4 regions of the Micromonospora sp. BL1 genome follow, and region 1 is predicted to be linked to each of the others. Evidence: riboswitches for the same ligand, from Rfam matches in the RefSeq annotation. Region 1 holds a riboswitch; each other region holds the start of a gene.

Region 1 (7,805 bases):
TGTTGCCCACCACGAAGACCGACGAGAACGCCATGGCCGCCCCGGCGAGCATCGGGTTGAGCAGCCCGGCCGCCGCCAGCGGCAGCGCCGCGACGTTGTAGGCGAACGCCCAGAACAGGTTGCCCTTGATGATCGCCAGCGTCCGGCGGGAGAGCCGGATGGCGTCCGCCGCGACCATCAGGTCGCCCCGGACCAGCGTCAGGTCGGCGGCCTCGATGGCCGCGTCGGTGCCGGTGCCCATGGCCAGCCCGAGGTCGGCCCGGGCCAGCGCGGCGGCGTCGTTCACCCCGTCGCCGACCATGGCGACCACCCGGCCCTCGCGCTGGAGCCGCTCGACCACGTCGACCTTGTCGGCGGGCAGCACCTCCGCGATCACCTCGTCGATGCCGACCTCGGCCGCCACCGCCTTCGCCACAGTGGTGTTGTCGCCGGTGAGCAGCACCGGCTTCAGGCCCAGCTCACGCAGCCGGGCGACCGCCGCCCGGCTGGTCGGCTTCACCGCGTCGGCCACCGCGAGCACACCGCGGGCCCGCCCGTCCCAGCCGGCCAGGATCGCCGTCCGCCCGGCGGCCTCCGCGCCGGTCGCGGCCCGCACGACCTCCTCGGGTACGTCGAGACCCCGCTCCCGCAGCAGCCGGGCCCGGCCGACCACCACGGTCCGGCCGTCGACGGTGCCGGTCACGCCCAGCCCTTCGGCGTTGGCGAACTCGCCGACCGGCGGCAGTGCCCCGGCCTCGGCCGCAGCCTCGGCGACGGCGCGCGCGATCGGGTGCTCGGAGGCGGCCTCCAGCGCGCCGGCCACCCGGAGCAGCTCGGCGGCGTCCTCTCCGTCGGCCGGCAGCACCTCGGCCAGCGCCATCCGGCCGGTGGTGACGGTGCCGGTCTTGTCCAGCACCACTGTGTCGACCCGGCGGGTGGACTCCAGCACCTCCGGCCCCTTGATCAGCACACCGAGCTGCGCGCCGCGCCCGGTGCCGACGAGCAGCGCGGTCGGCGTGGCCAGGCCGAGCGCGCACGGGCAGGCGATGATCAGTACGGCCACCGCGGCGGTGAACGCGGCGGTCGGCCCGGAGCCGGTGCCGAGCCACCAGCCGAGCGTGCCGGCGGCCAGCGCGATCACGATCGGCACGAACACGCCGGAGATCCGGTCGGCGAGCCGCTGCACCGCCGCCTTGCCGGTCTGCGCCTGCTCCACCAGCCGCGCCATCTGGGCGAGCTGCGTGTCGCCGCCGATCCGGGTGGCCCGGACCACCAGCCGGCCGCCGGCGTTCACAGTCGCGCCGACCACGGCGTCGCCGGGCCCCACCTCGACCGGCACGGACTCGCCGGTGAGCATGCTGGCGTCGACCGCCGACGTGCCCTCCTCGACCACGCCGTCGGTGGCGACCTTCTCGCCGGGCCGGACCACGAACCGGTCACCGACCGCGAGCCGGCCGACCGGGATCCGGGTCTCCTGCCCGTCGCGCAGCACCGCCACGTCCTTGGCGCCGAGTTCGAGCAGGGCGCGCAGCGCCGACCCGGCGGTGCGCTTGGAGCGGGCCTCGAAATACCGCCCGGCCAGGATGAACACGGTCACCCCGGCGGCGGCCTCCAGGTAGATGTTGCCGGCTCCGTCGCCGCGGGTAATGGCGAAGCTGAACGCGTGCGTCATCCCGGGCATGCCGGCGGTGCCGAGGAACAGGGCCCAGAGCGACCAGCCGAACGCGGCCAGCGTGCCGAGCGAGACGAGCGTGTCCATGGTCGCGGCGCCGTGCCGCAGGTTGACCAGCGCGGCGCGGTGGAACGGCAGCCCGCCCCAGACCACCACCGGGGCGGCCAGGGTGAGCGAGGCCCATTGCCAGTAGTCGAACTGCCAGGCCGGAACCATGGCGAGCACGATCACCGGCAGGGTGAGCACGGCGGAGACCCAGAGCCGCGTACGCGCCGTGCGCAGCTCGTCCACCGGCTCCCCGGCCGTGGCGGCGTCCGCCTGCTCGGGCGGCGGCGGCACCACTGCGGTGTAGCCGGTCTTCTCGACGGTGGCGATCAGGTCGGCCGGCGCGATGTCGTCGGCGTACCGGACGGTGGCCTTCTCGGTGGCGTAGTTCACGGTCGCCTCGACGCCGTCCATCCGGTTGAGCTTCTTCTCGATCCGGGCGGCGCAGGACGCGCAGGTCATCCCGCCGATCGCCAGTTCGATCAGGTTCGGCGCGGTGGGCAGCGCCTTTCCCGTGGCAGTCATCGCGGCACCTCCGGCGCTCAACTGTGCCCGTGCCCCGGGGTGCCGTGTCCGGCGTCCGGGGTCGGTGCGGTGGTGGATGCCGGCGCGGCGGGCGCGGGCGCGGTCCGGTCGCCGGCCAGGACGGTGAACTCGGCGGTGTGCACCGCGTCGCCGTGCCGGAAGTCCAGGTAGAGACGGTACGCCCCGGCGGAGGGCACCTCGGCCGCGAACGTGATCGCCGGACCGGCGGGGGTGCGCCCGTCGCCGGGCATCCCCTCCGGGTGCACGTGCAGGTACGCCAGGTCGCCCTGCCGCAGCGCCACCAGGTGCCCGTACGCGCCGAGGTAGGGCTGAAGGTCGGTGACCGGCCGCCCGTCGCGGCTGACGGAGAGCGTGAGCCGGCTGGTGCGGCCCGGCTCCGGCGTTCCGGCCAGGGTGACGGTGTAGCCGTCGACTGTGGTGCTGGTCACCGGCGCCGGCAGCGGCCTGGCGGTCAGCTCGCCGGGGACCGTGACGTCCAGGCCGAGGGTCAGCGGCTCGCCGCCCTCGGGGGTGAAGTCGGCGAAGGCCCGCCAGACGCCGGGGCCTCCGAGCGGCGAGGCGACCCGCCAGGTGCCGTCGCCGGTCATCTCCGGGTGGACGTGCCGGAACCCGGACAGGTCCCGGCGGGCGACGATCAGGTGCATGCGCTTGTCGTGGGCCACCTCGAAGCGGGTGACCGGCGCGCCGTCCGGGCCGGTGATCCGGAAGGCGAACTGCCCGGCCGGGGCGGTGGCGGGCTGGAACGTGTAGCCGCGTTCGGAGACGAGCAGCCCGCCGGGCAGGTGCGCGGAGGCGCCGCTCTCGTCACCGTGGCCGGTGTCGCCGGCCCCGTGGTCGCTGTCGCTGTCGTCGTGGCGGGTCTCGGCGGCCGGGGCGACGGGATCGGCCAGGTTGCCGATCCCGTACGCCGCGCCGAACACCGCCACGAGGCCGAGGGCGAAGCCGCTGAGCTTCGTCGCCGTGTTCATGGTGTCTCCTCGGTTTCTACGGGTCGTCGGACCCGTCACGCACCGACGAGGTCGTAGCCGGCCTCGTCGACCGCCGCGCGGACCGCGTCCGCGTCCAGCGGGTTCTGACTGGTGACGGTGACCCGGCCGCTGGCCAGGTCGACCTGGACGTCGGTGACGCCCGGCAGTGCGCTCAGCTCGGTGCTCACCGAGTTGACGCAGTGCCCGCAGGTCATGCCGCTCACCTGGTAGGTGGTCTCCATCTCGCCCTCCGATCTGATACCCCCCAGGGGTACGTTCGGAACGTTAGCATACCCCCGAGGGGTACGCTATCCTCGGTTTCATGACCGCGCCGTCCAGCCCGACCCGGGGCTACACCGCCAGCAAGGACCAACTCCTCGCCCGGCTCCGCCGGATCGAGGGCCAGGTCCGTGGCATCGAGAAGATGGTCGAGGACGACCGATACTGCATCGACGTGCTGACCCAGATCTCGGCCATCCAGGCGGCGCTGGACAAGGTCGGCCTGGGCCTGCTCGACGGCCACGCCCGGCACTGCATGCACGAGGGCGCCGCCGAGGGCCGGGCCGACGAGATGGCGACCGAGATGATGGCCGCCGTCGGCCGCCTGATGAAGCGCGGCTGAGCGGGACCTCCGGCCCTCGTAGCGGGGCACATCGACCCGCGCCGACGCGGTCGTGCCGGTCGTACCGTCGAAGTGGCGGGCAGGCCGGCCCGGCGGACCCGCGGCGACGGACGGAGGGCGGCCCGATGATGTGGCAGAGCCCGATGATGGGCTGGATGTGGATCTGGTCCCTGCTGGTGCTCGCGGTGCTGGCGGGGCTCGTCTGGGCGGCCGTGCGGTGGACCGGCCCGCAGTACCTGGGCCCGACGACGGCCAGGCGCATCCTGGACGAGCGGTACGCCCGCGGCGAGATCGACGAGGACGAGTACCGGCGACGCCGGGCCGGCCTGGGCTGATCCGCGCGGAGCGCGTCACGGTCACGGTGCCCGGAAGCGCCCGGCCGGGTTGCCTACCATGGCCGGGCGACGACCCGGACGTGGTCGACACGTCCACGCCGGCCGGGTGACCAGACCGGTCCGGCGGACCAGGCGTCGCCGCGACCGTTGGGAGAGACGCCATGGGTGCCGACCACACCCACCCCGCACCCGCCGCGCCGCCGGGCGTACGACGGCTGCTCGTCGCCGTGGTGGTGCCGCTGTTCGTGATCACCGTGATCGCGGCGCTGGTGCTCTGGCCCCGGCAGGACCGGGAGCCGGTCGGCGGCGCGGACGTCCCCCGCTACCACGGCACCGTGACCCGGGTGGTCACCGAACCCTGCCCGCCGACCCCGGAGTCCCCGGACGGCGCAGGTGGCCCCTGCGGCACGGTGACGGCGACCGTCGAGCAGGGCCCGGACGCGGGCCGGCAGGTCGAGACACCGATCCCGGCCGGGCCGGGCGCACCCCGGGTCGCGGTCGGCGACGAGGTCGTCCTGGTCGAGCTGACCGACCCGGCCGACCCGGCGGTGAAGTCCTACAACATCGCCGAACACCAGCGCGGCACGCCACTGATCTGGCTGATGGTGCTCTTCGCCGCCGCGATCGTGGCGTTCGGCCGCTGGCGCGGTCTCGCCGCGCTCGGCGGCCTGGTGGCCAGCTTCGCCATCCTGCTCGGCTTCGTGCTGCCGGGCATCGGCGCCGGTCAGCCTCCGCTGCTGGTGGCGATCGTGGGCGCCGCGTTGATCATGTTCGTGGTGCTCTACCTGACCCACGGCGTCACCGCGCAGACGTCGGTGGCGGTGCTCGGCACGCTCGGCAGCCTGGTGGTCACCGGCGTGCTCGGCCTGCTCGCCACGTCCGCCACCCACCTGACCGGATTCGGCAGCGAGGACGCCACCACGCTGTCCATGTTCCAGGGCGACGTGGACCTGCACGGCCTGCTGCTGGCCGGCATCATCATCGGCTCGCTGGGCGTGCTGGACGACGTCACGGTCACCCAGGCGGCCACCGTCACCGAACTGGCGCACGCCAACCCCGGCCTGTCCCGGCGGCAGCTCTACCGGGCCGCGACCCGGGTCGGCCGGGCGCACATCGCGTCCACCGTCAACACCATCGTGCTGGCGTACGCGGGCGCCTCGCTGCCGCTGCTGCTCCTGCTGGTCGCCGACTCCCGCCCGGTGAGCGAGATCCTCACGAGCGAGTTCCTCGCCCAGGAGATCGTCCGCAGCGCGGTGGCCACGCTCGGCCTGATCGCCGCCGTACCGCTGACGACCGGACTGGCCGCGGTCGTGACCACCGCCGGACGGCGCTCGCGCGGCGCGGAGCCGGCGCCACCCGCGGCCCGGCCGCCGGCCGGACGGGACGACGCGCTGGAGGCGCTCGGCGGCGGGAAGAGCACGGAGGCCGCATGGTGACACTCCGCAGCGTGACCATCGATCTCAAACGCGACGCTGGTCACGGTGCGCCACGGCGAAATCTCGCTATTGGTCGGCTTCCGGACGTAGATCCTCAGGAGTGCTGTCAGGTAACCTCGCTGCCGGTCACCGCCGAAGGCGCGCACCGGCGCCAGCGGTGCCGCCGCCCAATCGCCCGCGGGCGAGCCGGGGAACCAGGTACATGGGGTGAATCCGCGACAGCGGTAGGGGCCACTTCCGTCCCGAACCCGTCAGCTAACCCGGTCGGCGGCCGACGGAAGGGAACACTGTGACGGCACCCCTGCGCCGCTGGCTGACACCCGTGGTGGCCGTGCTGACCTCGCTGGCAGTGCTGGCCGGGCCGGCCCCGGCGACCGCGGCCCCCACCGCGGCGGCACCCGGCACCCCCTCGGGGCACGAGGAGGACGGCGAACCGCCGCTCATCACCGAGGCGATCGACGCCGCCAACCGGAACTTCCTCCAGGCCAAGGCGAAGCTCGCCAAGTCGCAGGACCGCCAGCGGCGGCTGGCGGCCGAGGTGAAGACGGCACAGGCCGAACTCGACGCGCTCAGCCCGCAGGTCAACCAGCTCGCCGCCCAGTCCTACCGGACCGGCCGGATGGGCGCCATGGCGATGCTGCTGGAGAGCAACTCACCCGACTCGTTCGTCCGCCGGGTCAACGCCCTGGACGAGCTGAACCTCCTCAACGCGCAGCGCCTGGCCGCCATCAACGCGGTCAAGACCCGCGCCGAGCAGGCCAAGATCGCGCTCGACGCCGAGGTGCGCGAGCAGGAGAAGCAGAAGAACGCGATGGAGCGCGAGAAGGTGCAGGCCGAGCGCGCGCTGAAGCTCGTCGGCGGTCTCGGCTTCACCGGCGGCCTGGTCTCCGCCACCTCACCGGTCGCCAAGATCGCCCCCGGCCGCACGGCCGACGGCGGCTGGAAGGCCGAGTCGTGCAGCGAGGACGACCCCACCACGTCGGGCTGCGTCACCCCGCGCACGCTGCACGCGTACAAGGAGGTCCGGCGCGCGGGCTTCAAGCGCTTCGTGGGCTGCTACCGGCCCGGCGGGCCGTGGGAGCACCCCAAGGGCAAGGCGTGCGACTGGTCGCTCCAGAACAGCGGCTTCGCGCCCTGGCACAACAACGACACCCGCCGGTACGGCAACGAGGTCGCCGCGTTCCTCATCCGCAACGCCGACCGGCTGGGCATCTACTACGTCATCTGGAACCGGCAGATCTGGTTCCCGGCCACCGGCTGGAGTTCGTACAGCGGACCGTCGAACCACACCGACCACGTCCACATGTCGCTGCTCTGACCCGGACACGGTAAAAGGGGCCGCCCTCGGGCGGCCCCTTTTCGTCTTCCCGGCGGCTCAGCCGGCCAGCGCCGGGTCGGCGGGCGCCGCCGGAGCGGGCAGCGGGGCCGGGGACTGCGCCACGGTCCGCACCTCGCCGCCGGCGAGCCGGTACGACATGCCCACCACCGTGCACCGCCCGGCCGCCACCCGCTCGGCCAGCACGGCGGAGCGGGCCAGCAGCGTCTCGACGGTCTGCGCGATGTGCACGTCGATGATGCCGTCGAGGTCGTTGACGCCCTGGCGGGAGGCGCGCAGCAGGCTGGGCGATACCGCGTCCACCACCGCGCCCAGGTGCCCGACCAGGGCGGCCCCGGTCCGGAACCCCTCCCGGGCGGCCTGGACCGCGCCGCACGAGTCGTGCCCGAGCACCACCACGAGCGGCGTGCCGAGCACGGTGACCGCGTACTCGACGCTGCCGAGCACCTCCGGCCCGGCGGTGTGCCCGGCCGTACGCACCACGAAGAGGTCACCGAGACCGCGGTCGAAGATGATCTCGGCGGCGAGCCGTGAGTCGGAGCAGCCGACGATCACCGCGAAGGGATGCTGGCCGTCGGCGACAGCCGCGCGGTGCCCGGCGTCCTGATTCGGATGCTGCGGGGCACCGGTGACGAACCGGTGGTTACCGGCACGCAGTTCGGTCAGTGCCTGCTCCGGGGTGCTCGGCGTCATGTCCCTCACCTCGTCTACCTGGGGAACTACCGGGCCGAACGGCCTCGCGACCCACGGTCACACGCACCTCGGGGCCCGTCAAGATTCGTGATACGCATTTCATACTTTCCCGTTGCCACCCGCCCTCGGCCCGCGCCGATTCGGCCGGTGGCGGCGGTGGCCATAGCATGACC
Region 2 (7,805 bases), on a different contig from region 1:
GCGTTCGTCCAGAAGCCGGTCATCTCCTCCGAGGGCACCCAGTACGTGCCCTACGAGCGCACCTACAAGGGCCTGCCGGTGGTCGGCGGCGACTTCGTGCTCGCCACGGACGCGGCCGGCAACCTGAAGTACGCCTCGGTCGCCCAGCAGCGGCCCATCGGCGCCCTTGCCACCACGCCCGCGCTGACCCGGGACGCCGCCGCAAAGACGGCGCGCGCCCAGCTCACGACCGTGAACGCGGTCGAGGGCACCACGCTCGTGGTCTACACGCTCGGCGCCGCACCGGCACTGGCCTGGGAGACCACGGTACGCGGCACCGGCGCGGACGGCCCCAGCCGGCTCACCGTCGACGTCGACGCCCGCACCGGCGCGGTCCTGCGCAAGCAGGAGCACGTGGTGCGCGGCACCGGCACCGGCGCCTGGAACGGGCCCAGCCCGCTGACGCTCAACACCACCCAGTCGGGCTCGACGTACACCATGAAGGACCCGACGGTCACGAACCTGAGCTGCCAGGACGCGGCGAACAACACCACGTTCAGCGGCTCCGACGACGTCTGGGGCAACGGCACCGCCACCAACAAGGAGACCGGCTGCGTGGACGCGCTGTTCTCCGCGCAGACCGAGCACAAGATGCTCGCCCAGTGGCTGGGCCGCAACGGTGCCAACGGCAACGGCGGCTACTGGCCGATCCGGGTGGGCCTCAACGACCAGAACGCCTACTACGACGGCAGCCAGGTGCAGATCGGCAAGAACACCGCCGGTCAGTGGATCAGCTCGCTGGACGTGGTGGCGCACGAGATCGGCCACGGCATCGACGACAACACCCCCGGCGGCATCTCCGGCGGCGGCACGCAGGAGTTCGTGGCTGACACGTTCGGCGCGGCCACCGAGTGGTTCGCCAACGAGCCGTCCAGCTACGACGCGCCGGACTTCCTGGTCGGCGAGAAGATCAACCTGGTCGGCTCCGGCCCGATCCGCAACATGTACAACCCGTCCGCGCTCGGCGACCCGAACTGCTACTCCAGCAGCATCCCGTCGACCGAGGTGCACGCCGCGGCCGGCCCGGGCAACCACTGGTTCTACCTGCTGGCCAACGGCAGCAGCCCGACCAACGGGCAGCCCTCCAGCTCCACCTGCAACGGCAGCAGCGTGACCGGCCTGGGCATCCAGAAGGCCATGAAGATCATGTACAACGCGATGCTGCTGAAGACGTCGTCCTCGTCCTACCTGAAGTACCGCGTGTGGACGTTGCAGGCGGCGAAGAACCTCTACCCGAGCGGCTGCACGGAGTTCAACGCGGTGAAGGCGGCGTGGACCGCGGTCAGCGTACCGGCCCAGTCGGGTGAGCCGACCTGTGCCGGCGGCACCCCGACGCCCACGCCGAGCACCACGACCACTCCGCCGTCGGGCGGCTGCTCCGGCAACAAGCTCGCCAACCCGGGCTTCGAGTCGGGCAACGTGAGCTGGAGCGCCTCGTCCGGCGTCATCACCACCGACAGCGGCCAGGCCGCACACGGCGGCTCGTACAAGGCGTGGCTGGACGGGTACGGCTCGTCGCACACCGACACGCTCAGCCAGTCGGTGACGATCCCCGCCGGATGCCGGGCGACGTTGAGCTTCTGGCTGCACGTCGACAGCGCGGAGTCGACCACCAGCACCGCGTACGACAAGCTCACCGTCAAGGCGGGCAGCACCACGCTGGCCACCTACTCCAACCTGAACAAGGCCACCGGCTACGTGCAGCGGTCCTTCGACATCTCGTCGCTCGCGGGCACCACGGCGACCATCTCGTTCAGCGGCGTGGAGGACAGCTCGTTGCAGACGTCCTTCGTCGTCGACGACACCGCGGTCACCCTGAGCTGACCGTGGCGTAGCGCGGCCGGTCGTCGTCCTCCCGGCGGCCGGCCGCCTCGTCGTGCCAGAGCCTCGTCGTGCCAGAGCCTCGTCGTGCCAGAGCCTCGTCGTGCCGGCCGGGCCGTGCCGGGCGTCGCGGGGTCGCGGCGCCACGCGGCCGTCGGGTCAGGCCGGGCGGCCGGCCCGGGACGGGGTGCCGCGGTCGCGGTGGATCCGCGCGGCCGCCTCGTGCATCGCGCGGCCGAACAGCTCGGCCTGGTCGCCCATGGTGCCGAGCCGTGCGGCGAGCGCGTCGGCGTCGGCCCGCGCCGACGCGCTGACCTGGGCGTCCAGCTCGGACAGCGCGGCGTTGGCGGCGGTGACGAGGTGTCCGCAGAGGACGTCGAGGCGCTCGCCGGCCAGCTCCGGGTCGACCGTCACGGAATCCAGCCGGCCACCCTGGACGGCGACCGCGCGGACCCGCCCGCCGGCGGCCGTGCCCTCGGCGCGGAGCAGGTCGCCCGGCTCGCCGTCGGCGTGCGCCGAGGCCCGGGAGCGCATCGCGGTGAGCGCCTGCTGCGTGCGGGTCAGCAGCTCGTCGAGGCTCGCGGCCGCCGAGAACGGGTCGTTGGTCATTTCCGCGCTTTCTTCACGTCTTAGCCGAGCACCGTGACCCTAGCAACCGGCTCCGACGAATCGCGGTCACCGGCTGTCGCGGGCCGCGCCCCGGCGCCGCGAGCAGGCCGGACACCGGCGACGCGGCGTGTCGCGGACGGGTGAACGCCCGGCCGGACGGACCGGCCGGGCGTTCTCCGGCCGCTGTCAGCGCAGGCGCAGCCGCTGACCGGGGAAGATCAGGCCCGGGTCGTCGCCGACCACTGCCCGGTTGCGCTCGTGCAGGGCACGCCAGCCGCCGTCGACGCGCTGCGCCACGGCGATCTCCGACAGGGTGTCCCCGCGCCGGACCACGTACGTCCCGGCACCGCTCGTGGGCTGCGGCGCGGCCTTCGTCGCGGGCCGCTCCGGCGCGGCCCTGCGCGGGGCCGGCCGCTCCGGGGCGGCCTTGCGCGGAGTGGCCTTCGTGGTGGCCCGCTCGCCGGCCCCGGCCGACCCGGCGTTCGCCGAGCCGCCCTTCCTGCCGCAGACCGGCCACGCGCCGATGCCCTGACCGCGCAGCACCTTCTCGGCGACGGCGATCTGCTCGGAGCGGCTGGCCAGGTCGGCGCGGGCGGCGTACTTCTTGCCGCCGTAGCCGTTCCAGGTGGCGCGGGAGAACTGGAGCCCGCCGTAGTAGCCGTTGCCGGTGTTGATCTTCCAGTTGCCGCCTGACTCGCAGCGCGCGACCGCGTCCCAGTTGACGCCCGCGCTGGCCGGGTCGGCCGGGCCGAAGAGGGTCGCGGCGCCGACGGCGGCGCCGGCCAGAACCGCCCCGAGAGCGGTACGGCGGCTTCGGGCTGAGTATTCAGTTGCCATGTGGATTCCTCCACGCCGACGAGGTGAGCTGTCGGGTTCGGGCCGAGGAGCCCGGCCGCCGGTGGCGGCTTCACCCCGAGGTGACGATGCACCGTGGAACGCGTGGTTCCCCCGCTCCCGCGCGAGGTTCGGTTACCGGGGACGGCGGCGGGATTTGGCGTTTCCGGCCCGCGGTGTCCGCGTCTGCGAACGAAACCGACGCTAGGAGCGTTTTGCGACGATCGTCCACTTCTTGTGATGCTCTTCACCCGGCCGGGCTACCGGCGGCGGCGCTACGGTGGCAGGGCCAGGCAAGATCACGGGAGGACGGGACGGATGACCGATCACGGACACGAGCTGACCTTCGGCGGCTTCCTCACCCCCGCCGCCGGGCAGCCCGACCAGGTGGTGGCGCTCGCCCGGCTCTGCGAGCAGGTCGGGCTGGACCTGGTCACGTTCCAGGACCACCCGTACCAGCCGGGCTTCCTGGACACCTGGACGCTGATGTCCTACGTGGGCGCCGCCACCGAGCGCATCCGCCTGGCCGGCAACGTACTCAACCTGCCGCTGCGCCAGCCGGTGGTGCTGGCCCGCAGCATCGCCAGCCTGGACCTGCTCACCGGCGGCCGGGTCGAGCTGGGGCTCGGCGCGGGCGCGTTCTGGGACGCGATCGAGGCGACCGGCGGGCGGCGCCTGTCCCCCGGCGCCGCCGTCGAAGCCCTGGACGAGGCGATCCGGGTGATCCGCGAGGTCTGGGACACCGACCGGCGCGGCATGATCCGGGTCGACGGCGAGCACTACCGGGTGGTCGGTGCCAAGCGCGGGCCGGCGCCGGCGCACCCGGTGGGCATCTGGGTCGGCGCGTACAAGCCGCGCATGCTGCGCCTGGTGGGCCGCGCCGCGGACGGCTGGCTGCCGTCCCTGTCGTACCTGCCGAAGGGCCCCGACGAGCTGCCCGCCCTGAACGCGCTCGTCGACGAGGGTGCCCAGGCCGCCGGGCGCGACCCGGCCGCGATCCGCCGCATGCTCAACGTGACCGGCACGTTCGCCCGTTCGTCGGCCGGTTTCCTGGCCGGGCCGCCGGAGCAGTGGGTGGAGGAACTGGCCGGGCTCACGCTGGAGCACGGCATCACCACGTTCATCCTCGGCAGCGACGAGCCGCGCGCGATCCAGATCTTCGGCCAGGAGGTCGCGCCCGCCGTGCGGGAGCTGGTCGCCGCCGGGCAGCACCTGGTGGACGTGCACGACCATCTGCGCCAGGAGCTGGCCCAGGTGCGCGACCTGCTGGAACAGGTCAAGCAGGGCTCGGTCACGCCGGGCCGGGCGCGGGCCGCGCTGAACGAGATGACCATGCGGCAGAACAACTGGACGCTCGGGGCGTACTGCGCGGCCTACTGCACGATGGTCACCCAGCACCACGGGCTGGAGGACGCCTCGATCTTCCCGCACCTGCGCCGATCCGAGGCCGGGCTGGCCGCCGTGCTGGACCGCCTGGAGGAGGAGCACGTGGTGATCCACGGCGTGGTGGAGAGCGTGGACCGGGCACTCGTGGAGCTGGTCCGCCGGCCCGGCGACTTCACCGGACTCCAGGAGGCGGTGGACCTGCTCACCGACACGTTGCTGTCGCACCTGTCGTACGAGGAGCACCAGATCGTCGAGCCGCTGGCCCGGCACGGTTTCTTCCCCGGCCAGCTGTGAGGTAGCTGACTTTTGGTTCCTTAAGTCAGGGGGGTACCGTCGACGCCATGACGGACCTCCTTGCGCAGCGTGACTCCTGGTCCACCGCCAACTGCTCGATCGCCCGGGCGCTCGAGGTGGTCGGCAACCGCACCACGCTGCTCCTGCTGCGGGAGGCGTCGTTCGGCACCCGCCGCTTCGACGACTTCGCCCGGCGGGTCGGCGTCAGCGAGCCGGTGGCCGCCGCACGCCTCAAGCAGCTCGTCGCCGACGGGCTGCTCGACCGGCGTCCCTACCGCGAGCCCGGGCAGCGCACCCGCGACGAGTACGTGCTCACTGCGAAGGGAAGCGACCTGATCCCGGTGCTCGTCGCGCTGCGGCAGTGGGGCGACGCGTACGCCGCCGACGAGGCCGGCCCGGCGGTCCGGGTGGCCCACGACGAGTGCGGCGCGCCGGTGCACGCGCGGCTGCGCTGCGACGCCGGGCACGACGTACCGCCCGGCGAACTGGCCGTCCTGCCCGGTCCGGGCCTGCTGTCCGCCTGACCTCCCTTCCCCACCACACCTCGGAGCGAGACCATGAAGATCGCTGGAAGCACCGCCCTGGTCACCGGCGCCAACCGCGGCTTCGGCCGGCACCTGGCCGCCGAACTCGTCGCGCGCGGCGCCACCGTCTGGGCCGGCGCCCGCAACCCGGACACCGTGGACCTGCCCGGCGTCACCCCGGTACGCCTCGACATCACCGACCCAGCGTCGGTGGCCGCCGCCGCCGAGCGGGCCGGTGACGTGACGCTGCTGGTCAACAACGCCGGCGTGAGCACCGGCACCGACCTGCTCGACGGCGACCTCGCGCAGATCCGGCTGGAGCTGGAGACGCACTACCTCGGCACGCTGTCGGTGGTACGGGCGTTCGCGCCCCGGATCGCGGCCAACGGCGGCGGCACGATCCTGAACGTGCTGTCGGCGCTGTCCTGGTTCACGTTCCCCGGCGTCGGCGCGTACGGCGCGGCGAAGGCCGCCGAGTGGTCGATGACGAACGCCCTGCGCGTCGAGCTGGCCGGCCGGGGCGTCCGTGTCGCGGGCCTGCACGTGGGCTACATGGACACCGAGATGGCCGCCGCCGTCCCCGGCCCGAAGGCCGACCCGGCCGACGTCGCCCGGCTCGCCGCGGACGGCATCGAGTCCGACAGCTACGAGATCCTGGCCGACGACGTCGCCCGCCGGGTCCAGGCCGGACTGTCCGGCGGCGTGGCCGCGCTCTACCCCGCACTCCCCTGAGCCGACCCGTCTTCGCCGAGGTGGCGGCGCCACCTCGGCAAGACGGTTCCGCTGCCACAACTACCGCCCGAGGTCCCTCCATCTGGGACCAGCCTCCCCCACTCTGGGACACCCCAGCGTGATCAACACCAGCTCGCCGAGGTGGCCGGGTCAGAGCCCGTGGGATGCCGCCACTTCGGCGCAGTGGTGTCGATCACGCGGCTGCCACGACTACCGCCCGGGCACAGTCGATCAACAGCCGGTGCCCCCCGCGCGGCGCTCCGCCCCATCCACCCCGACCCACACCTGCGCACCCGGGCAGCCCTGCCGATGCGGGCGGAAGCCCTCACCGCCCCGGTCATCCCTCCAGGTGGGATCGATCTTCCCCACCTGGGATACCCCAGCGTGATCAACACCAGTTCGGCGAAGTGGCGGGGTCAGAGCCCGTCCGATACCGCCACTTCGGCGAGCTGGAGTGGATCACGCAAGTCCGCCGGGGTGGGTCGGGCGAACCGGGTCGGGGTGGGGCTACAGGCCGCGGGCCAGGCGGTCGGCGAGGATGCGGGTGAACCGGGCCGGGTCGGCCAGCTCGCCGCCCTCGGCCAGCAACGCCATGCCGTACAGCAGCTCGGCGGTCTCGGTCAGCGCGGCGGTGTCGCCGCCCTCCCCGTGCGCCTTACGCAGCCCGGTGACCAGCGGGTGGGCCGGGTTCAGCTCCAGGATCCGCTTGACCTGCGGCACCTCCTGGCCCATCGCCCGGTACATCTTCTCCAGCGTCGGCGTCATGTCGTGCGCGTCGCCCACCACGCAGGCCGGCGACGTGGTCAGCCGGGTGGACAGACGCACCTCCTTGACGCTGTCGGCGAGCGCGCCGCCGAGGAACGCGAGCAGGTCGGCGTACTCCTGGCGCTCCGCCTCGGCCTTCTCCTTCTCCTCCTCGGTCTCCAGGTCGACCTGTCCCTTGGCGACCGAGCGCAGCGTCTTCCCGTCGTACGCGCCGACGCGCTCGACCCACACCTCGTCCACCGGGTCGGTGAGGAGCAGCACCTCGTAGCCCTTGGCGCGGAACGCCTCCAGGTGCGGCGAGTTCTCGATGGTGGCCCGGTTCTCGCCGGTGGCGTAGTAGATCTCGGTCTGGCCGTCCTTCATCCGCTCCACGTACGCGCGCAGCGTGGTGGGCTCGGCCGGGTCGTGGGTGCTGGCGGCGCGGACCAGCTCCAGCAGCGTCTCGGTGTTGTCCGGGTCCTCCAGCAGACCCTCCTTGACCACCGCGCCGAACTCGGTCCAGAACGTGCGGTACGACTCGGCGGACATGTCCTTGAGCGTGGCGAGCACCTTCTTGACCAGCCGGCGACGCACCGCGCGGATCTGCCGGTCCTGCTGGAGGATCTCCCGGGAGATGTTCAGCGACAGGTCGTGCGCGTCCACCACGCCCTTGACGAAGCGCAGGTAGTTGGGCATCAGCGCGTCGCAGTCGTCCATGATGAACACGCGCTTGACGTAGAGCTGCACACCGCGGCGGCCCTGCGGGGAGAACAGGTCGAGCGGGGCGTGCGAGGGCACGAACAGCAGCGCCTCGTACTCGAA
Region 3 (6,891 bases), on a different contig from region 1:
TCGATTGCGGATACGTGATTGAACAAACGGTCGCCTTGATTCCATCGGACGCCTTCCCTAATGTGGGGCACCGACCGCTGTGGGTCGTCTGCCTCGAACTTCCCTCTCGCGAGGCGCCCGGCGGTCGGTTGCAAAGGAGTCCGTGCCGGTGGCAACCACGCCCCCTCAACGTCACGCCCCGAGCGCTCCACCCGGCCGGCGGGCCGGGTTCCAACGGGTGGTACGCCGTCTGGTCACCCTGGTCGCGGCCGCCGCGGTCGGCGCCGGGATGCTGACCGCCCCGGCGCACGCGGCACCGTCGGTCGACGAGATCGACGCGCAGATCGACAAGCAGTGGGAGCAGCTCGAACCCACCATCGAGCAGTTCAACAAGGTCCGCTCGCAGCTTCGGACCAACCAGAAGAAGTCCAAGGCGCTGAAGGACAAGATGGTGCCGCTGGAGCTGGCCTCCACGCTCGCCATGAACAAGGTCGGCGACATCGCGGCCCGGTACTACATCCAGGGCCCGTCGCAGGAGCTGGGCGCGCTGCTGGTGAACAGCAAGCCGGGCGCGCTGGCCGAGCAGCTGGTCATGCTGGACCGGATCGCCGACGACCAGCGCCGCCAGATCGCCGGTGTGCTCAAGGTGCGCGACGAGTACAACCGGCAGAAGGAGAAGCTCGACGCGCTGATCGCGCTGGAGATCAAGCAGCAGAACGACCTCGCGGCGAAGAAGAAGCAGATCGACTCGGAGATCAAGCGGCTGACCGCCATGCTCCCGGTGACCTCGATCCGCCCGGCGGGCTGCCCCAAGATCGACGGCGTGGTGAGCAGCGCCGCGCGGACCGCCATCAAGACGGCGTGCGCCCAGGTCGGTGACCCGTACGTGTGGGGCGCCACCGGCCCGAACTCGTTCGACTGCTCCGGTCTCACCCAGTACGCGTACAAGGCGGCCGGCATCTCGCTGACCCACTTCACCGGTGCCCAGTGGAACGAGGGCCGCAGGGTCTCCCGCTCCGAGGCCCGCCCCGGGGACCTGGTGTTCTTCGGCTCCGACCTGCATCATGTCGGGCTCTATCTCGGCAACGGGGTGATGGTGCACGCGCCACGTACCGGCAAACCGGTCCAGGTGTCGAGCATCAACACCCAGCCGCTCGCCGGCTTCGTCCGGGTCAGCTGACCCGCAACCCCTGACAGCGGGAAGGCCCCCGGTCCACACGGACCGGGGGCCTTCCCGTGTGCGGTGACGGTTCAGCGCGGCGCGCCGACCGGGGACGGCAGGATCAGCACGTCGTCCAGGTTCACGAACATGATCCGGTGACCGAACTGGACCTGCACGTAGCGGTTCTCGCCGCGGACCACGGTCCGGTCACCCGGTGCGGAACCGTCGAACGAGACCGCCCGGTAGTACTCGCCGGGCAGCACCCCGCCGACCGCGTACCGCTGGCCGGCGGCGAACGTGTACTGCAGCGGCGAGATGGCCTGGTACGGGATGGTGTCCGGGTAGGCGGCCTGCTCCGGGTAGGCCCGCCCGTACACCGGGATGGTGGCCTTGCCGGGCCGCGGCGTCACGACGAAGCCGGTGGCCCACTTGGCCGTCGGCGCGGAGGCCGGGTTGAGGAACCACGCCTTCTGGCCGAGGTACCAGATCGCCGTCCAGTCGCCCTGGCGGCCGGCGAGGGCGTACGTCTGGCCGGCCGAGGCGCGGGCGCCGTGGTCGGAGATGTACATGGTGTCCGGCGTGCCGTCCGGGCGCAGCCCGAGGTCGTTGACGAGCGGGGCGTCCGGGCTCGGCGCGGTCCGCAGGATCACGGCCGAGGAACCGCGCGACGGGCACGGCTCGGCCGGCGGCCGGGGCGTCGGGACGCCGGGAGGCTGCTGGTTGCAGCCGGTGAACGCGGGCCGGTTGGTGGCGAAGTCCGGGTCGATGGTGACCAGGCCGGTCCGGGGCGTGCCGGTGCCGCGGAACGGCGCCTTCATCAGGTCGAAGTAGTGCGACCAGTCCCAGTACGGTCCCGGGTCCCAGTGCATGCCGCCCACGTTGGCGGCGGTGATGCCGGGCACGTTGTCGTGGCCGATGATGTGCTGCCGGTCCATCGGGATGCCGAGCTTCAGCGCGAGGTGGCGCACCAGCTTGGCGGAGGTGCGGTACATCGCCTCCGTGTACCAGGTGCCCTGACCGGCGAAGCCCTCGTGCTCCAGGCCGATGGACTTCGCGTTGACGTACCAGTTGCCGGCGTGCCAGCCCACGTCCTTGGTCTTGATGTGCTGGGCGATGTAGCCGTCCACCGAGCGCAGCGTGTAGTGCCAGCCCAGGTAGTCGGCCCGCTTCACCAGGTCGACGCTCGGGCCGAAGTAGCCCTCGGTGTCGTGGATGACGATGTACTCGATCTTCTGCTGCTTCGGCCGGTCGCCCAGGTCGTGGTTGCCGTAGTCGCCCGGGTCGTCGCTGAGCTGCTCGTACGGCGCGGGGATCCACTCGCAGGCCAGCCGGACCGGGCACTCCAGCCCGTCCGGCCGTTCGGCGTTGCGCAGGCCGAGGCGGGCCAGGCGGGAACGGTCCGGCTGCGCGGCGGTGGCGGGAAGCGTGACCCGCTGGCCGTCGTCGGTGGTCCGGCTGGCACCCTGGCCGAGCTGGTCGTACACCTCGTCGGCGAAGGCCGCCGCCGCGTCGGAGGTGTCCGCGCCGGAGTACCGGGCCACCGCGGCGTACCAGGCCGCCGGGTCGGTGCCGGCACCGACCGGCCCACCCACGGCCTTCTGGTACGACGCCAGCAGCGCCGCGCCACCGCGGATGTTCGCGGCCGGGTCGGTCCGCAGCGTCCCCGCGTCGAGCCCGGTCAGCGCGGCGGCCGCGTCGAGCGTCTGGAGCGAGGCGGGCGGCAGCGGGGTCTCCCGCTTCGGCGCGGCGGCCGTGGCCGGGTCGAGCTTGAGCGGGCGGGCGTCGTCGCCGCGCGGGTCCTCGTCCTCGTCGACGTGGGCGCTGCCCGGCATGGCGAGGATGTGCGCGGCGTCGGTCAGGTGCATCGGGCCGTAGCCGCCGCTGGTGCTGGGCTGCCCGGTGTGGGTGTCCCAGCGGGACTCCAGATAGGAGACGCCGAGCAGCACGTTCTGCGGCACGCCGTACTCGGCCGCGGCGGCGGCGTATTGTTGTTGCCGGTCGCTCGCGGGCGCGGACGTGTCCGGCGCGGCGGTCACCGGGCCGGTCGTCGCCAGCGCGGTGGCTGTCGCCACGGCGGCGGCGAGCAGTATCCGTCTGCCCGACGGCGGGGCGGAGAGGTGCATCGAACCTCCTGGACAGGGATGGGGGTCACTGCGTTTCCACCCTCACTCCGCACACCCGTGAGGGTCAATACCTTTCCAGTGGGTAATCAGCCTTGAAAGAAAATTTCACCTCCGCGCAGGGCGCGGCACCGCATCGCGTACGGAGTGTCACGGCGCTGGAAGTTGCGGATCGATAACGGTGGTCCCTACTCTGGTGAATCGTCGGCCGCACGTCTCACCGTCCAACCCGGTCGGTGACGGTCCGACACCGCCGAGTCGCCTCCGGGCGAGCCGGGGAACCAGGTACCTGGGGTGAATCCGCAGCGATGCGGTAGGGCGGCTCCCTTCCCGCCCGAATCCGTCAGCTAACCCGGTAGGCGGTACGGAAGAAGGAGTACGGACGCCCGGTGGCACTCCATGCCCCGCGGCCGTCGTCGAACCGGTCGGTCGACCGGTCCTTCGTCGCGCCGCGTTCCCGCTGGTCCCGCTTCACCACCGCCCTCGCCGCACTGGTCGGCACCGCCGTCGTCCTGACCGGCGGCGCCACGGCGGCACACGCCGAACCCTCGGTCGCCGAGATCGAGGCCCAGATCGACCGCGACTGGAACAAGCTCGAACCGGTCATCGAACAGGTCAACGCCGTACGCGGGCAGCTCGCCGTGCGGCGCAAGCAGGCCGACGCGCTCGGCCGGCAGATCGCACCCCTCCAGGCCCGGGTGGACGCCGCACTCGGCCAGGTCGGCGGGCTCGCCGCCGACGCCTACAAGGGCGACAACCTCTCCACCGTGAACGCGCTGCTGGGCAGCCGCTCGCCCGGTGACCTGGTCAACGGCCTGGAACTGCTCGACCGCTTCGCGCACCGCCAGCACGAACAGGTGCGCTCCGTCGCCGCGCTGCGCGACGAACTGGCGGCGAAGAAGAAGCCGCTGGACGAGATGATCGCCGGCCTGGCACGTACCGAGGCCCAGCTCGCGGCGAAGAAGAAGCAGATCGATGCCGAGATCGCCAAGCTGGAGAAGCTGCGGCTCAAGGTGTACGGCAAGGGTGGCGGCGGCCCGCTGCGCCCGGCGCCGTGCCCGTCCGGCTACCCCGGCGGCCCGGCCGGTGCGGCGGTCAAGTTCGCCTGCGCCCAGATCGGCAAGATCTACGTCTGGGGCGCGGCTGGACCGGACCACTTCGACTGCTCGGGCCTCACCATGGCGGCCTGGGCCAAGGGCGGCGTCTCACTGCCGCACAGCGCACGCCAGCAGCACGGCGTGACGAAGCGGATCAGCCGGGCCGAGCTGCGCGCCGGTGACCTCGTCTTCTACTACAGCGACCTGCACCACGTGGCGATGTACGTGGGCGACGGCTGGGTGGTGCACGCCTCCCAGTCCGGCAAGCCCATCACCATGAAGCGGGTCGATGACGGCGACATCAACAGCTACGGCCGTCCCGGCTGAGGTCGTGCTCCGGGGCTCCGCCGGTGACGGCGGGGCCTCGGCGCGGCGCCCCCGGCGTTGGTGTCAGCGAGTCGGCCAGGTGCGCCAGCTCTGCCAGGACCGGCTCGGCGTCGGGCCGCGCTGCCCCTGGTAACGCGAGCCGTAGACGGCCGAGCCGTACGGGTGCTCGGCCGGCGAGGAGAGCCGGAAGATGCAGAGCTGGCCGATCTTCATGCCCGGCCAGAGCGTGATCGGCAGGTTCGCCACGTTCGACAGCTCCAGCGTGACGTGGCCGGAGAACCCCGGGTCGATGAAGCCGGCCGTCGAGTGGGTCAGCAGGCCCAGCCGGCCCAGGCTCGACTTGCCCTCCAGCCGCCCGGCGAGCTGGTCGCCCAGCGAGATCACCTCAAGCGTGGAGGCGAGCACGAACTCGCCCGGGTGCAGCACGAACGGCTGCCCCTCCGGCACCTCCACCATCGAGGTCAGGTCGTCCTGCTGGATCGACGGGTCGATGTGCGTGTAGAGGTGGTTGTTGAAGACCCGGAACAGCCGGTCCAGGCGTACGTCGATGCTCGACGGCTGCACCAGCGTGGGCTCGAAGGGCTCCAGCGCGAGCGTGCCGGCCTTGATCTCGGAGACCAGGTCGCGGTCGGAGAGCAGCATCGGAACACCATAGCGACCGGTGCGGGTGACCAGCGTGTCGCACTACATCTTCGTACACGTGTTCGATAGAGTGTCCACATGGCTTCCTGGTCCGAATTCGCCGCCGACGAGCCCCGCCTCGCCGACGAGATCCGCCTCCTGATGCAGCAGTACGGGCCGGGCTTCGGCTACCTCGCCACGGTCCGCGCCGACGGCGGCCCCCGGGTCCATCCCGTCTCCCCGGTGATCACCGACGACGGCCTCTGGTGCTTCGTCATCGACTCGCCGAAGCGCCGCGACCTCGAACGCGACGGCCGCTACGCGCTGCACTCGTTCCCGCCGGAGGAGAGCGACGACGAGGCGTACGTCGCGGGCCGCGCCCGGCCGGTGACCGACCCGGCCACCGTGGCCCGGCTGGCCCGGATCGCCCGCGCGTCGCCGCAGGGCGACTGGCGGCTGTTCGAGTTCACGGTCGAGGCGGCGATGCTGACCCGGCGCGACCCGGTGGCCCAGCCCGGCGCCGCCCCGCCGCAGGTGCGGGTCTGGCTCGACCCGCGCGGAGCCGAACCGGCCCGGCGGGAGCCGGTGGGCGCGGAGGCCCGGCGCGGCCGGCACGGCTTCGACACCCGCCGCCCGGCCGCCTGACCCGACCCGGAACGAAACGGTGCCGGCCCCGTCCGAGGACAGGGCCGGCACCGGTACGTGGTGCGAGGGTCAGGCCGCGCGGTAGGCGTTCCACGCGGTGAGCATGCGGCTCGCCTGGCCGGCGGTGAACTGGTACATGCAGGAGTCGTACGTGTAGTCCATGAAGTTGGTGATCGGGTCCTTGCCCGCGGTCGAGCAGGTGTCCCGCCCGGTCGGGCACTGGTACGCCGGGGACGCCTCGGCCGGGGTGTCGGAGACGCTGTCGCCCGAGCCGGAGCAGCCGCCCTGGAAGGTGTGGTAGAGGTTCAGCCAGTGGCCGACCTCGTGGGTGCCGGTGTCACCCTGGTTGTAGTTGGTCGCGGTGCCGCCGGGCAGCGACTCGTTGAGCACGACCACGCCGTCCATCTTGTCCAGCGTCCGCTTCGGGAACGTGGCCCAGCCGAGCAGGCTGTCGCTCAGCTCGCCGAGATAGATGTTCAGCGTGTTCTTGCCGCCCTCACGCAGCGAGGTCTTCATCGAGCGCTCGGCGGAGGAGCCCTGCACGATCGGGTACCACGACGGGTTGGTCACCCGGTTGATCTTCGTGAGCTGGAACCCGAACGCGGTGGCGGCGCCGCCGGTCGAGCCCGCGTACGACTGGTTCAGCACGGTGATCTGCTGGTTGATCATCGAGTCGGTGATGTTGCCACCGGCCCGGGTGCTGTTCTCCTGGATGACGTGCACGACGACCGGGATCGTCACGGTGGCCAGCGGCGCGACGGCGCCGGTCCGGAAGTTGGCCCGCTCGCGCTGCGCCGCGGCGAGGTCGGCCTCACGGTCACGGACCTGCTGGGCGGTCAGGTGGTTGGGGTCCAGCTTGGCGTTGCCACCCTTCGCGACGCGCGCGTTCGCGTGCTCGTCGGCGTGGGCGTCGGCCGGCTCGGCGCAGACGCCGGCCGGG
Region 4 (7,805 bases), on a different contig from region 1:
CACCGTGTCGCCGTGCACCCGCACGTCGACCTCCTCGGCCTCGGTGGCGCGGTTGCGGGCCAGCGCGTCCACGATCCGCTCGGCCAGGTCGCGGCCGTCGGCGTGCACCGCCGGGCGCACGGCGATGCCGTTGCTCACCCCGCGTACGCCGGTGAGCCGGGCGACCGAGCGTTCGGCGGCCCGCCGCTGGTACTCCCACTCGACCTCGCCGTGCAGCGTGACCCAGCCGTCGGCCACGGTCACCTGCAACGCCTCGATCGGCACGAACGCGTCCCACTCCAGCGCCCGTACGGCCGCGACGGCGATCTCCGGGTCCTCCCGCCCGGCCGCGGTGTCGATCCGGACGGCGAGGTCGTTGGCGACCGCACGGACCCGGGTGACCCGGTGCGCGGCCCGCTCGGCGGCCCACTTCTTGGCGTAGCTGTCCACCCGGCCGGTGAGCGTCACCACGCCCTCGGTGACGGTCACCCCGATCTCGTCCGGGCCGACCCGCGGCTCCCAGGTCAGCTCGTCGAGCACGGCGGTCTGGATGTCCCGGTCGGTACGCGTGACCGTGTCGGTGGCCATCCGGCTCTCCCTCCCGTCGATCGCGGCGCGGGCACGTGGTCCCGCACCCGCGATCCTGCGCGTGTCCCGGGTGAGCCGCCCTCGCCCGGTCCGGGTGAGGCAGCACGACGGCCGCTCCCGGGAGCCCCGGGAGCGGCCGTCGTCGCGTCGTACTGTGCGGGTCAGCCGTCCAGGCCGGCCGGGGAGTTCGGCCGGTCCACGTCCACGAACTCGATCTCGTCCGCGGCGCGGTCCCGGCTGCCGGCGGCGCGCGCCGCGGTCCCGGCGGCCCAGCCGATCGCCGCGCCGGCGAGCGCCGCCGCGATCAGCAGCGTCCAGGGCAGCGCGGGCCGGCGGCCGGCGAGCGCGTCGAACGCGAGACCGGCCCGGCGGCGTGCCTCCTCGGCGGCGCTGCCGACCAGGTCGGTGGCGTCGTCGGCCAGGCCGGAGGAGCTGCGGCGGGCGGTACGGGTGGCGTCGCGCACGCTGTCACCGGCGGAACCGGCGGCGGAGAGCAGGTGCTGCCACGCCTGGTCGGCGACCCGCTCGGCCTTGCCCCGGCGGTCCAGCAGGTTGGATCCGAACATCGTTCTACCTCCTCGGGTGCCGAAGGCCGGCGGCCACTTCGGACTCCGGTGTCCATCCGGCGGGTTCACTGTCTCGGGCAGTGCCCCACCGGCACGCCTGGCAAACCATGTCCGGGTCACGGGCGGCCCGGGCAGCGAACGGGACGAACCACCCGAACGCGCCGGACCGGTGCCCACGGGACGTGCGTGCGCCCGCTACCCTGGTCGGCGGATCGGCCGGGCCCGCCCGGCCGCAGGGTTGGCCGCGGCCCGCCCTGAAGGGGAAACTGGAACCCGGAGGTCCGGATTGGGTACGCCCAGGTGTGCCCAGTTCGCGAATTGCTCATCCCGGGGGGTGGCGACCGGGCCGTCGGAGGAATACGCTCGGTCGCGGCCCGCGTACTGATGAGGCGCCCGTCATGGGCGAGTGGAGGTGCTCGCGTGAGCCTGTCGATCGTGAAGTCGGTGCGGCCGGGTGGTGTCGTCCAGATCGCGCCCCGTGGGGAGATCGACGTCGACACCGCGTACGAGGTGCGGGAAGCGATCGCCGAAGTGCTCGCGAAGGGCCGCCCCTCGCGGATCGAGCTGAACATGCGGCTCGTCACGTTCATCGACTCGGTCGGCATCAGCGCCATGGTCGCGGGCTTCCAGACCTGCGAGGTCAGCGGCGTCAAGCTGGTGGTCACCGAGCCGAGCCGGTTCGTGCACCGGCAGCTCTGGGTGACCGGCCTGCTCGGCCTGTTCGGCGCGCCCGAGCCGTGGTTCGCCGACGACACCCCCGAGGTGCTGCCCGGCGCCTGAGCGCCGTTCACACCCCCTGCTGCCAGGGGACCTTCTACCCGTTGCCAGTCCGGCGTCGGTACGGGACGATCGTCGCGACGCACGACGGCGAGGGGGCCCGCTTGCAGAGCAGCGACAGCTTCAGCTACACCGTGCAGGCCCGGTGCACCCGGGCCGAGGCGGTGGCGCTACTGGGTGACCTGAGTCGCCAGGGCGAGCTGCATCCGCTGATCGTCCGGGTCCGGAAGCTGCCGGCCCGGCCGGGCGCGCTGGCCAGCTACGCGATCACCGACCGGCTGCAACTCGGCCCGCTGCACTTCCCGGTCACGTACCAGGCGGACGTGTTGATCGCCGGCGAGGACGAGGTGGTCACCGTGGCGCGGCAGCAGCCCGCGACGACGGTACGCAACCACACCCGCCTGCGCGACGAGCCCGACGGCACGGTACGCATCGACGTGGAGATCACGCTCACCGCACCGGCACCGCTGTTCGGGTACGCGTTCCGCCAGGCCCGGGCGGCTCACCTGGGCCTGGCGGCGCGTCTCGGAGCGACCCTGGAGGGCCGGCCGGCCTGATCCGGCCGCCCTCCAGGGCGCGCTCAGTACACCGACAGGTGCACGTGGTTGGTGTGGTCGCTGGACGGGTCGCCGTTGCCGCCGCTGTACGACTTCCACCCGCTGCTGGGCAGCCAGATCTGCTTGAACCAGATCACGTAGAGCACGGCGAGCGGGTCGGCGTTGCGCACGAAGTACGCGGCCAGGTTGTTGCCGTACGTCCGGTCGCCGCCGGTGGCCACGCCGCCGAAGCCGCTCTTCTGCGCGGCGAAGTCGCAGGCGCGCCCCTTCGGGTGCTCACCCGAGCCGCTGGGCCGGTGGCAGGAGACGTACCGGGTGAAGCCCGCCGCCTTGGCCTGTTGCAGCGCGTGCAGCGTGCGTGGGGTGATGCAGCCGTTCGCCGGGGTCGGGTCGTTGACGCTGCACGACTCCGACGGCCAGGAGCCGTCCGAGTTGCGCGGCGCGGGCTTCGCGTTCTTGCTGGAGGTGCCCTGGACGCTGCCACCGCCGCTGCTGCTGCGCGAGGCCCGGTCGTTCGCCACCTCGAGGGCACGCTCGGCCTGCTCCTTGCGCTTGCCCATCACCGCCACCTGCTTGCGCTGCTCGCGGATCTCGCCGTCGAGCTCGGTGCGGGTGCGGGTGGCCTCGTCACGGGTCGCGATCAGGTCGCGCAGCGTGCGGTCCTCGTGCGCGGCGACCTGCTCCAGCGCGGCGGCCCGGTCCATGAAGCCCTCCGGGCTGCTGCTGCCGAGCAGCGCCCCGGCGGTGCCGAGGCGGCCGTTGCGGTACGCCACGGCGGCGATCTCGCCGACCTTGGCGTCCCGAACGGCCAGTTCGGCGCCGACCGTCTTGAGTTGTTCGTTGAGTTGCTTCTGCCGGTTCACCGACCGGTTGAGCGCGGCCTTCGCCTCCAGCCAGCCCTTGCTGGCCGCGTCGAGCTGGGCGCGCAGTTCGGGCGTGCCGCCCTCGTCGTCGCCGGGCGCGGCGGCGAGCAGGCCGGTCGCGGGTGCCGCCGAGGCGGGGGAGGCCGGAACGGTCGCGACGCCGAGGGTCAGCGTCGCGACGAGCAGGGCCGCCAACCGGGCGGCCGTCCGTCGTACAGGTGCCACTGGGGGCATTCACACGTCCTTCCGTCAGCGCCGACCGGGTTAGCTGACGGGTTCGGGACGGAAGATCCCTACCGCTGACGCGGATGCACCCCACGTACGTGGTTCCCCGGCTCGTCCCTGCGGACGATTAGGCGACGGCCGCCCCACCGGGGCCGGTGGCGCCCGCGGGTGCGGCCGCGACCGAGACTACCGGCGCTGCCCGGGCACGGCTCCGTGGAGCAGTGCCACTAGGCGGGGCAAAACCGGCATAAGACTACATTAGCCACAGTGATTTAAGTGTGTCCTAATCACCACTCGGTCTGTCCGCACACTCCGGCCGACGCTCCGGGTTCGACCTGCAACGTGGCGTGATCGATGGAGAAGTCCTCGTGCAGGGCGGCCCGCGCGGCGGCCAGCACGCCGGCCGGGTCCACGCCCGGGTCGGTGGTCAGGTGCGCCGAGGCCACCTCCATGCCCGAGGTGAGCGTCCAGACGTGCAGGTCGTGCACCTCGGCCACGCCGGGTACGGCGGCCAGCCGGTCGTGCACGGCGGTCACCTGGAGGTGTTCCGGCGCGGCCTGCACCAGGATGCGCAGCGCGGCCCGGCCGAGCCGCCAGGTGCGCGGCAGGATGAACAGGCCGATCCCGACGGCGACCAGCGGGTCCGCCCACCACCAGTCGGTCACCGCGATGACCAGGGCGGCGGCGATCACGCCGAGCGAGCCGAGCAGGTCGCCGAGCACCTCCAGGTACGCCCCGCGCAGGTTGATGCTCTCCTTCGACCCGGCGCGCAGCAGCGCGAACGCGACGATGTTGGCGAGCAGGCCGAGCACCGCCACCACCAGCATCGGGCCGGCCAGCACCTCCGGCGGCTCGCCGAAGCGGCGTACCGCCTCGACCAGGACGTAGATGGCGACGGCGCCGAGCAGCACGGCGTTGGCGAGGGCGGCGAGCACCTCCAGCCGGTAGAGCCCGAACGTGCGCTGCGGGTCGGTGCCGGCCCGGCGGGTGGCGGTGATCGCCGCGAGGGCCATGCCGATGCCGAGGACGTCGGTGAACATGTGCCCGGCGTCGGAGAGCAGCGCCAGCGAGCCGGTGGTGAAGGCGGCCACCGCCTCGACCACCATCAGGGCGGCGAGCAGCGCGAACGCGGCCCAGAGGCGGCCCCGGTGGCGGTGTGCCGCGTTGGCCACCGCACCGCTGTGGTCATGACCTGCGCCCACGCCAACACCCTCCCTGCCGCGTACCGGCCCGGCCCAATGTATGTTCACATCGCTATGTATGCAAGTGAACTGTGGGTGGCGGCGGGGCCGGTCACCCCACCGGGTCGAGCGTGGTGAGGCGCTGGGTCGCCCGGGACAGCGCCACGTAGAGCGTGCGGACGCCCGAGCCGGGATCGGCCCGGATCTCACCCGGCGCCACCAGCACCACGCCGTCGTACTCCATGCCCTTGGCCTGAAGGCTGGTGACGACCTGGAGGCGGCCCGCGCCGAGCCCGCCCAGCCAGCCCGCCACCTCGTCCCGGCGCGGCACCGGCGTGATCACGCCGACGGTGCCCTCCACCTGCGCGAGCAGCGCCTCGGCCGCCTCGACGGTGGCCGCCGGCAGGTCGGCGGCGGGCACCGTGCGCTCGACCGGCGGCACACCCGTGGACCGGACCGCGGCGGGCAGCGGCAGGTCCGGGTAGAGGCGGCGGATCTCCGCCGCCGCCACCGCGAAGATCTCCGCCGAGTTGCGGTAGTTGGTGGTCAGCTCGTAGCGGTGCCGCTTGCGCCGGCCCAGCGCCTGGTCACGGGCCCGGTCCAGCTCCTGCGGGTCGCCGGTCCAGGCGGTCTGCGCCGGGTCGCCGACCACGGTCCAGGACGCCAGCCGCCCGCGCCGGCCGACCATCCGCCACTGCATCGGCGAGACGTCCTGCGACTCGTCCACCACCACGTGCGCGTAGTCGCGGTAGTCGTCCGGACGCTCCCGCGCCGCCGCGCGGGCGGCACGCTGCCGGTCGGCGTACGTGCTCAGCTCGCGCACGCCACCGGCGAGCTGGTACGGGTCGCGCTTGGGCCGGGCCCGCTGCACCGGCTTGCCGAGCAGCGCGTCCAACTCGTCCAGCAGCGCGATGTCGGCCACCGTCAGCCCCTCGGTCGCGAGGCTCCGGTACGCGTCGCCGAGCAACCGGATCTCCGCCGAGGACAGGATCCCCCCGGCGTAGCGGCGCAGCCGGTCCGGGCGGGCCAGCCAGTCCAGCACGTGCCGCGGGTGCAGCCGGGGCCACCACGCCTTGAGGAACTCGCGGAACTCCGGCCGCTCGATGATCTCGTCCTCGAACGCGGGCTGCTCCGGCAACCGGCCCACACGCAGCGTGCGGGCCTGCGCGTAGAGCGCGGCGAGCACCGCGTCGAACGCCGCCCGGCGCACCTCGTTGCGGCGCGCGCCCCGGGCCAGCGTCCGGTCCCGGATCGCGTCCAGCGCGGGGCGCTCCAGGCGCAGCAGCTCGCCCCGGTAGAGCAGGCGCAGCTCGGCGGGGGAGTCCGGCACCGCGTCGCGTACCGCGCGTTCCAGCACCCGGCGCATCCGCAGCGATCCCTTCACCGCCGCCACGTCCGGCGGGTCGGTCCGGGACGCGGACAGGCCGGGGAACAGCGAGCCGAGCGAGTGCAGCGTGGCGGTCTCCTCGCCCAGCGAGGGCAGCACCGAGGCGATGTACTCGACGAACACGCCGGACGGGCCGACCACCAGGATGCCGCCGCCGGCGTACCGCGCCCGGTCGGAGTAGAGCAGGTATGCGGCCCGGTGTAGTGCCACCGCCGTCTTGCCGGTGCCCGGGCCGCCGGAGACGATCGTGACGCCGTTGCCGGGGGAGCGGATCGCCTCGTCCTGCTCGCGCTGGATGGTGGCGACGATGTCCCGCATGCCCCGGCCGGTGGCCCGGGACAGCGTGGCCAGCAGCGCCCCGTCACCGACCACCGCCATGTCCGGCGGCGCGGCCTCCGGGTCCAGCAGGTCGTCCTCGATCCGGGTGACCTTCTCCGAGGCGGACTGGATCGTGCGCCGGCGCACCACGCCGCGCGGCTCGGCGGGCGTGGCCTGGTAGAACGCGGCGGCGGCGGGTGCCCGCCAGTCCACCACCAGCGTCTCCGCGTCCACGCCCCGCACACCGAGGCGGCCGACGTGCAGCACCTGCCCGGTCCGCAGGTCCAGCCGGCCGAACACCAGTCCCTCGTGCTCGGCGTCCAGCACGTGCCGGCGCTGGGCGGCGTGGAAGACCATCGCGTCCCGCTCGACCAGCGCGCCGAAGTTGCCGACCCGGGCCAGCCGGTAGCCCTCCCGCTCGGCCTCCGCCGCGGACCGGCGCAGTTCGGCCAGCCGGGCGTACACCCGGTCGAGGTGGCGCTGCTCGGCGGCGATCTCCCGGTCCAGCGTGGTCTGGTCGGTCAACGCGGATGCTCCTGTGTTCGGAGGGCACGACGGGCTGAATGAGGGTACGGGCCGCCGGCAACCGGCACGCCGGGGCATGCCGCGCACGTGGCGTACGTCGGTGCCGCCCGGAGGTGGGGAACGCTCAGAGGCGGGTCGCGGGACGGGCCGCCAGCACCCGGTCCAGCACGCCGGAGAGGGCGGCGTTCACCGCGTCGGGGCGCTCCATCATGAGCATGTGCCCGGCGCCCGGGCAGACGGTCAGCTCCGTGGTGGGCAGCGCCGCCGCGATCGACTCGGCGCAGGGCGGCGGGGTGAGCCGGTCCCGGTCCCCGACCAGCGCGGCGGCCGGCAGCCCGCCGAGCGCGGCGAGTGTCTCCAGCCGGTGCTGGGCGCCGATCGAGGCGCGGAAACCGCCGATCGAGCGCAGCGTGGCCCGGGCCACCGCCGAGGTGACCAGCCGGATGTCCGCCGGGTCGCAGCGGTCGCCGAACAGCATCCAGCGAATGCTCGGGCGCAGCGCGCGCAGCAGGGCGTGCGGGGGCCGCCAGCCGCCGCAGCGGGCCAGCACCCCGGCGCCGGTGGTCTCGGCCAGGCGGATCAGCCGGGTGATCCGGGGGGAGAGACCGTACGCGGTGTGCGTGTGCCCCTCGGCGGTGGTGGAGACGAAGACCAGTCCGGCGGTACGCGCGGCGAACCGGTCGGGGTGGCGGTGGGCGTACTCCATCACGGTCATGCCGCCCATCGAGTGCCCGACCAGGACGACCGGACCGGCCGGGACGATCTCGTCGACCACCGCCGCCAGGTCGTCGCCGAGCTGTGCGAGGGTGGCGTCGCGCAGCGCCAGGCAGCTCGACCGG

What was found. Region 1 has a riboswitch for cyclic di-AMP ahead of EAD96_RS12915 (hypothetical protein). Riboswitches for the same ligand answer to the same signal wherever they lie in the genome.
Region 2: linked by a shared signal. The riboswitch ahead of EAD96_RS23230 (transglycosylase family protein) and the one ahead of EAD96_RS12915 (hypothetical protein) in region 1 are both predicted to bind cyclic di-AMP.
Region 3: linked by a shared signal. The riboswitch ahead of EAD96_RS30100 (NlpC/P60 family protein) and the one ahead of EAD96_RS12915 (hypothetical protein) in region 1 are both predicted to bind cyclic di-AMP.
Region 4: linked by a shared signal. The riboswitch ahead of EAD96_RS30480 (hypothetical protein) and the one ahead of EAD96_RS12915 (hypothetical protein) in region 1 are both predicted to bind cyclic di-AMP.

What each region holds. Positions count from the first base shown of each region.
Region 1 is NZ_RCVK01000222.1:20,021-27,825, reverse strand. It holds gene EAD96_RS12945 (cation-translocating P-type ATPase) at 1-2,221, opposite strand, end outside; gene EAD96_RS12940 (hypothetical protein) at 2,239-3,210, opposite strand; gene EAD96_RS12935 (heavy-metal-associated domain-containing protein) at 3,246-3,452, opposite strand; gene EAD96_RS12930 (metal-sensitive transcriptional regulator) at 3,533-3,832, shown strand; gene EAD96_RS12925 (SHOCT domain-containing protein) at 3,958-4,167, shown strand; gene EAD96_RS12920 (YibE/F family protein) at 4,329-5,603, shown strand; cyclic di-AMP (ydaO/yuaA leader) riboswitch at 5,758-5,889, shown strand; gene EAD96_RS12915 (hypothetical protein) at 5,893-6,921, shown strand; gene EAD96_RS12910 (carbonic anhydrase) at 6,979-7,632, opposite strand; gene EAD96_RS12905 (helix-turn-helix domain-containing protein) at 7,800-7,805, shown strand, end outside.
Region 2 is NZ_RCVK01000308.1:6,377-14,181, reverse strand. It holds gene EAD96_RS23240 (M4 family metallopeptidase) at 1-1,863, shown strand, start outside; gene EAD96_RS23235 (YbaB/EbfC family nucleoid-associated protein) at 2,020-2,469, opposite strand; gene EAD96_RS23230 (transglycosylase family protein) at 2,656-3,306, opposite strand; cyclic di-AMP (ydaO/yuaA leader) riboswitch at 3,305-3,450, opposite strand; gene EAD96_RS23225 (LLM class flavin-dependent oxidoreductase) at 3,622-4,983, shown strand; gene EAD96_RS23220 (helix-turn-helix domain-containing protein) at 5,031-5,507, shown strand; gene EAD96_RS23215 (SDR family oxidoreductase) at 5,541-6,239, shown strand; gene htpG (molecular chaperone HtpG) at 6,747-7,805, opposite strand, start outside.
Region 3 is NZ_RCVK01000411.1:17,821-24,711, reverse strand. It holds gene EAD96_RS30110 (C40 family peptidase) at 149-1,159, shown strand; gene EAD96_RS30105 (N-acetylmuramoyl-L-alanine amidase) at 1,231-3,264, opposite strand; cyclic di-AMP (ydaO/yuaA leader) riboswitch at 3,503-3,637, shown strand; gene EAD96_RS30100 (NlpC/P60 family protein) at 3,651-4,685, shown strand; gene dcd (dCTP deaminase) at 4,749-5,327, opposite strand; gene EAD96_RS30090 (pyridoxamine 5'-phosphate oxidase family protein) at 5,406-5,951, shown strand; gene EAD96_RS30085 (zinc metalloprotease) at 6,021-6,891, opposite strand, start outside.
Region 4 is NZ_RCVK01000416.1:47,158-54,962, reverse strand. It holds gene EAD96_RS30500 (BON domain-containing protein) at 1-567, opposite strand, end outside; gene EAD96_RS30495 (hypothetical protein) at 729-1,133, opposite strand; gene EAD96_RS30490 (STAS domain-containing protein) at 1,554-1,913, shown strand; gene EAD96_RS30485 (SRPBCC family protein) at 2,015-2,467, shown strand; gene EAD96_RS30480 (hypothetical protein) at 2,491-3,564, opposite strand; cyclic di-AMP (ydaO/yuaA leader) riboswitch at 3,569-3,699, opposite strand; gene EAD96_RS30475 (cation diffusion facilitator family transporter) at 3,843-4,757, opposite strand; gene EAD96_RS30470 (AAA family ATPase) at 4,849-6,966, opposite strand; gene EAD96_RS30465 (alpha/beta fold hydrolase) at 7,091-7,805, opposite strand, start outside.